Regions from separate parts of the Rothia sp. P13129 genome, predicted to be linked through region 2. Evidence: riboswitches for the same ligand, from Rfam matches in the RefSeq annotation. Region 2 holds a riboswitch; the other holds the start of a gene.

Region 1 (3,375 bases), on a different contig from region 2:
TGTTCACCAGCTCGGATAGAAGCATTAATCCCTGAAGAAACAATAGGCGCATCAAAAATATACGGTTCAGAACAATTCTTAAGGGCCTTTCGTCGTTTACGTCGCTCTCGTGCAGAAGGATAATGACGAGTTACTGCCACATTACGAGCACAAATTAGCTCTGCCCCAGCCTGTTGCGTTGAAGGAAGAACCTCTGGTGTGTAGTCAGGAACCCATACCCCCGCAGAAATAAGCTCTTCCCTCGCTTCTGCAAGAACCTCAGTAGGTGAACCATCATGAGTAACACGTCCGCCTGCGCCAAGAACAATAATTCTGTCCATATGCTCAGCCCATACACCAACACGATGTTCAATAACGACAAGGGTTGCTCCCGTATGTTTTTGTGCGCGTATTACGGCATCACGAACATCTTCAACACCAGCAGGATCAAGATTTGCTGTTGGTTCATCTAAGAAAATACCACCGGGATGCATCGCAAGGATGCCCGCCAACCCTAGTCGTTGTTTTTGTCCGCCAGATAGGGCACTCGTCGGATGTGATAAGTCAAACTTCTCTAAGCCAACATCTGCTAGAGCGCGTTTAACACGTTCCCATATTTGTTCATGCGGCACACCTAAATTTTCGGGCCCGAAAGCAACATCATCTCCTATACGAGATAGCACGATAGATGACTCTGGGTCCTGTTGCATGAGTCCTACTGCGCCGTGAGCATCTTCAGCAGGTATACCATCGATGGTGATAGTGCCCTGTTGAGATTGGCCATCATCGTCGTGTAATAGCCCGCCCATGGCGTGCAGAAGGGTTGATTTGCCTGCGCCAGAAGAACCCAAAAGAAGCACTTTTTGTCCAGGTTCAATGGTCAGGTTTACAGATTCTAGAGTAGGTTTTTCTCGTCCTGCGTAATGCCAACCAAACTCACGTACACTAATACGAACGCCACGCACCGGCTGAGAGTCAGCAGGCGGTGGCGTTATGGAAGATGTTGTATCCACGGTTAGGCGCGTGCTCGTTTCGACCGTCCAGAAGCCAAGGACGACAAGACACCCGTTTGTGCTAGTGCTTTCATTAAGAACCACGAAAGAACCCCAGCAAGCAATGCCCCAGAAATCGTTCCGCATGCCGTGTAAACCAGCATCTTTGCAAAAGAAAGCTCATTTGCGTAGTAGATGATAATTTCTGAGACGCCCATACCGAAGCCAGATACTGCGCCGGCAAGAGCTGCGACCATAATATTCCACTGGCGGTAAAGGAATACCGCAAAAATAAGTTCTGCGCCAAGACCCTGAACTAGACCAGAAATAATAACGGACAGACCAAAATGTGTGCCAAGGATACCCTCAATAATGGCGCCAAGAAGTTCACAATATAGTGCTGCACCAGGTTTACGGATAACAATTCCACCCAGCACACCAGCAATCAACCAGCCACCGCCAATAAGAGGCATATATTCTGGTACCGTTGCAAAAATCGTTTTTGCCAGCGGATAAATCGCAACAGACCAGAACCAGAAAATGAGTCCGCATGCTACAGACAGGACAGAGGCGATAACGATATCGTTAACTCGCCACGCTAAAGAAGATTTCTTAGCCATTGTAAATTTTCCTTCCCGAATACAGGAAGGGGAACGTTACACTAAGTGAACGTTTGAGAGAACTCGACTTCCTAAACGCCGGTACTAACCGGATCAGGTTCGAGGGTCTGCTTTCGCACTCTCAGCACCCTACGGTGCTCCCCTGTCGCTTCTATACGTATATGTTTATACGGCTTTATTGTCAAAGCCTTGTTCAGTATAGTTTGTTCACTACGTTCAATTCCACCCTCCAGAGAAGTTATGACAATATCTGCAGTTTCCACGCTTTCTTAGAGAATTATTCGTGAGTAGTAATACGCTGTTGGGCTTCTCCTGTTATAGGATTGCTAAGGATACTCATCAACGATGGAGAAAAACATGAACCCCATTAATCTTGTAGGAACCGCAGCTTCTCTTGCCGGCATCACCGTGGCAAACAAAGCGCTCTCTGCAACATGGAAAAAAGTAACCGGAAATGAACCACCCGCAAGCAACCCCGACGATGATGAGCGTTGGCGAGACATCATTCTATGGTCACTTCTGACCGGTCTTGTTGGCACCGTTATCAAAGTCAGCATCACCCGTAAAACTAATGAGGTCAAAGCAAAACGCAAAAATGATCCCATCGGACAAAACGAAGTCTAAGAACATCACCTCTTAGAAAACCTCATCCTCGTGTAGACGGCAACAGTCATCTTGTTGCCGTCTACGCTTCTTTAAACCCCATAAACTTACCGCTCATCAGCACTAACAAATCCTTTGAAGATAAGCCCACTGTAAGTGAACCTTAGACAGTGCACATAGTTCTGGTAAAAAGTACACAAATTTCTTCACTTTATCTTTGTTTCTGCGGGTATTTCACACCATTACCCATGCTCAATAGATACTCTTATCCTTATGAGCAAACACGCCAAAGAGCAGAACGAATCTGCACCATTAGGGACCCGCGGCACCATCACAGCCTGGGCATTATGGGACGCCGGTGGCGCTTCCTTCAATGCGGTCATGACAACATTCGTCTTCACCGTCTACCTCACCAGCAAAGCATTCGGCGACCCTAAAGACGCCTCCGAAATGCTCTCCACAGGCCTCGCCATTGCAGGGCTACTCATCGCGTTACTTGCCCCCGTCACAGGGCAACGCGCAGATGCATCAGGTCAACGCACCCTATGGTTAGCAGTCAACACGTTCCTCACAGCCGTGCTCATGGCACTTTGCTTCTTCACGTTCCCTGAACCACAATGGCTTCTCTACGGTGTAACGCTCATCTGCGCAGCAAACGTCATGAATGAGTTTGCCATCGTCAACTACAACGCGCTACTGCCAGAACTATCAACGCCCTCAACGGTTGGAAAAATTAGTGGTATCGGATGGTCTGCAGGCTACTTCGGCGGAATCATCGCCTTAGGAATCGTCCTCTTCGCGTTCGTGGGGCTTGGCTCAGACACCGGTTTCTTAGGTATCTCACCCGATAACTCTTTGAATATTCGTGCAGTTGCCATCTTCTCAGCAGTATGGTCCATCGTGCTTAGCACACCGCTTGTTATTGCGCTCTACCGTCACGACCGTCGTCACCCGAAAAAACCAGTAGCACCCAAAGTTGGGCTCATAGATTCCTACAAAAAACTCTGGGCAACGTTAAAAGCCCTCTACAAAGACTCACCTAAAACCCTCGCATTCCTCTTTGCTTCAGCAATTTTCCGTGACGGGTTTACCGGTATTTTCACCTTCGGCGGTATCGTCGCCGCAGGTACTTTTGGGTTTAGCACCACAGAAATCATCATCTTCGCTATCGCAGGTAACGT
Region 2 (3,375 bases):
GGTTTGCGGTGGTGTGTGCCCATTGATTGCGTGGTAGTACGGTGTCGTTGAGTGCTACGGCGATGCCAAGGGGTGTTCCGTCTTGGGCGTTTCCTTGGTCGTTGAGGGCGGTGTTGATGGTGTCTTCGACGAGTTTTTTGATGGTTTGTGGTGTCGTATAGGTGTGTTCTGCACCGTTAATTGTGAGGGTGATGTTCATTGGGGTTTTCCTCCGTTGGTTTAGGGTTTTGTTGGGTTGGCGTGAAGCGTTGTGGACGGCAAGCGTAGAGGTCTTTTCTGTCGTCTTCGGTGAGGGTTTCGGTGATGAGGTGTTCTACGAGTTCTGCTGCTCGTGGTGAAAGCAGTATTCCGTGACGGAAGTAGCCGTTTGAGAGGATGAGGTTTTTGAGTGGTTTACCGTGGTGTTCGATTGTGCCGATGAGGGGCAGGTCGTCGGGTGTTCCGGGGCGTGCTCGTGAGATTATTTCGTAGAGTTCGAGTTCTGTGATGGCGGGGATAAGCTCTCTTGCATCACGTAGTAGTTGGTATATTCCGCCAGCGTTGATACCGGGCATATGGTCTTCACGTGATGTTGCACCGATGACGACGGTGTTGTCTTCACGGGGAACGATGTAAACAGGTTGGGAGCGGACGATACCGCGAATTGTTGAGGTGATGAAGGGCCGCTGGTTTTCAGGTACGCGGAGACGAAGCACATCACCGTAGACGGGTCGTAAAGGGAGTTCTTTGAGCGCTGGTATGCCCTGAAGTTCTAAGGTTCCGAGGCCGTTAGCGACGATGATATATGTTGCGTGGAGTTCTCCGGTGTGCTGTTGCCCTGTCGTGGGGTTTTGGTATTCCCAGTAGATGCCGCGAGCGTGTGTTTGGTCTGCGTCGAGAAGAATTTTTTGGGCTCTCACAGGGTAGAGCTGTTCGTGTAAGAGGTGTATGAGCCCTTGGCAGTACCAGCGCGGGTTAATCTGGTGGTCGCCGGCTATTTCCACGACTCCTGCAAGACGCGAGGAGAGGCTTGGTTCTTGAGAACGAGCTTTTCGGATGGATATTTTTTGGGTTTCTAAACCTAGCTCTTGCTGATATTGTTGGAGGTCTTCTAGAGCATTTTTATCAGCATGATCGTAGGCGCACACGAGGGTTTTTGTTTCTTGTCTACCAACATGAATACCGGATTCTTCTTGAATGTGTTGTGCAAAGGATGGGTATAGTTGCGCTGCCCGTTTCATCAGCTGAACTAATGGTTCTTGGCGAAATTGTGTTTCAGATGCTGGGGCAAGCATTCCGGCGGCTGCTCGTGTTGCTTCTGAAGCAGGCTGTGGGTCTAAGACAGCAACGCTATACCCTATTTTTTGGAGACGGTACGCGGTCGATAATCCGATAATTCCTGCACCGATGACTGCAATATCTACTGTTGAGGGTGGTTCTTTGGATAGTTCGGGTATATATTGATGAATAGTTGAATCTTCATCGTGCGGGTTAAACAACGTCGCACCCATGACGAACACTTCCTTCCGGCGGCATAACCCGCATCAAGTAAGACGGTCGGCTCTCTTAGCCCTCTCAGCGTCGTGAAGATATATCTACTGTGATATGGCGCGATATATCTGACGCTCCCGTAGGTCACTCTAAGTATAAGCCTCAATCTTTTTGATACAAGGAGACCTCAAAACTATGTCCGTTTATGAACAACAGCCTTTCGCCACTTCTTTCGTGAATTCTTCTTCAACGCTTCGTCGCGAGCGCCTTGAAAAGCTTCACAAAGCACGCTTGTACTTGTGTACGGATGCGCGTTTATCTCGTGGAGATTTAGAGTCTTTTCTGGATGAAGCCTATAGTGGCGGTGTTGATATTATTCAGCTGCGTGATAAGAAGATTTCTGTGCAACAGGAGCTAGCAGCTTTAGAGGTTCTCAAAAAGGTGGCGCGTCGTCACGATAAGCTTTTTGCGGTCAATGACCGTGCTGATATTGCCGCTCTTATGGGTGCTGATATTTTTCATCGAGGTCAAGACGATCTTTCTGCAGTGCAGGCGCGCAGGTTATTAGGTGCCGATGTTCTTGTAGGTGCTTCAACACATGGAGTGTCTCAGGGGCAGGAGGCTGCTACCGATAAGAATATTGATTATTTTGCGTGTGGGCCGGTGTGGCCGACACCGACGAAGCCGGGGCGTGCAGCAACAGGCGTGGAGTATCTTGAGCAGGTTGCTCAGTTTGCCGGTCAGAAACCGTGGTTTGCTATTGGTGGCGTTAACGTGGATACGGTGTCAGAGGTTTGTCAGGCAGGTGCCTCACGTATTGTTGTGGTGCGTGCTTTAACCGAAGCTACTGATGTTCGTAGCGCAGCAAAACAGCTGAAGGGTGCGTTAGAAGTTGTTTAGCTTTCTCTAAAGAGTTTTGGTTGTCGTTGAAAGGTATTCTTCCCACCCTTGTTTTACGAGAGTGTGTATCTGTCCTAGTGTCTGTGACATGGTTTTTGTGTGGGCGATAATCGGTAAGAAATTGGTGTCGCCAGACCATCGTGGGAGGATATGCTGGTGTAGGTGATCGGCTATTCCGGCTCCCCCAATTTTGCCTTGATTCATCCCAATATTGAATCCGTCTGTTTTGCTGACTTGACGTAGCACACGCATCGCTTGTTGGGTAAGAACCCCTATTTCGGTTAGTTCTTCGACGGTTGCGTCATCGTAATATGGGATATGCCGGTAGGGCAGAATCAGCAGGTGCCCTGGGTTATATGGGTAGAGGTTTAAGATGGCGTATGCGTATTTACCTCGATGAACAATCAGAGATTCTTCGTCGGAGCGTTCGGGAGCACTACAAAAGGGGCACGTCTGTTCTTGGTAGTCTTTTTGCCCTCCGCTGACGTATGCCTTACGGTGAGGTGTCCAAAGCCGTTGGAAAGCATCTGGGACTTGTGGCAGTTCAAAGCTATCGGTGGTGTACTCCATGGTCTTTAGTGTACCTGTAGGCTCATACGCTCTATGTGAATGTTGCTAAAAGATTCTTGTGGATGCTACCGGATAAGTCTTTTCCGGTAGCATCCACACAGATTATGCGAGCGCGATACTCCTAGCAGAATAGGTTCTAACTATTCTTCAAGTAGTCCACGTCGACGTAATAGTGGTTCAATTCGTGGGTCTCGTCCTCGTAACTGTCGGAAAGACTCTGCTGGGTCTTGGCTATTTCCTGTTGCGAGGATAGCGTTTTTGAAGGTTTCACCGTTGTGGCGGGTTGCTCCCCCGGACTCTTCAAACCAATCAACAGTTTCTGCGTCCATCATCTCGGAGTAGATGTAAGCATAGTATCCGGCGGCGTATCCTCCACCAAAGATGTGTTTGAACATTCCGGTAAGGTAGCGCGGAGATACTGGGTATTGGTCGAAG

Evidence for each region. Region 2 has a riboswitch for thiamine pyrophosphate ahead of thiO (glycine oxidase ThiO). Riboswitches for the same ligand answer to the same signal wherever they lie in the genome.
Region 1: linked by a shared signal. The riboswitch ahead of ACN081_RS08120 (ECF transporter S component) and the one ahead of thiO (glycine oxidase ThiO) in region 2 are both predicted to bind thiamine pyrophosphate.

Annotation. Positions count from the first base shown of each region.
Region 1 is NZ_JBLXYA010000012.1:32,127-35,501, forward strand. Features, by position in the region: gene ACN081_RS08115 (ABC transporter ATP-binding protein) at 1-992, opposite strand, end outside; gene ACN081_RS08120 (ECF transporter S component) at 995-1,591, opposite strand; TPP riboswitch at 1,643-1,745, opposite strand; gene ACN081_RS08125 (DUF4235 domain-containing protein) at 1,937-2,215, shown strand; gene ACN081_RS08130 (MFS transporter) at 2,468-3,375, shown strand, end outside.
Region 2 is NZ_JBLXYA010000008.1:47,834-51,208, reverse strand. Features, by position in the region: gene thiS (sulfur carrier protein ThiS) at 1-199, opposite strand, end outside; gene thiO (glycine oxidase ThiO) at 177-1,490, opposite strand; TPP riboswitch at 1,484-1,621, opposite strand; gene thiE (thiamine phosphate synthase) at 1,666-2,370, shown strand; gene ACN081_RS06515 (HIT family protein) at 2,377-2,940, opposite strand; gene ACN081_RS06510 (M3 family metallopeptidase) at 3,081-3,375, opposite strand, start outside.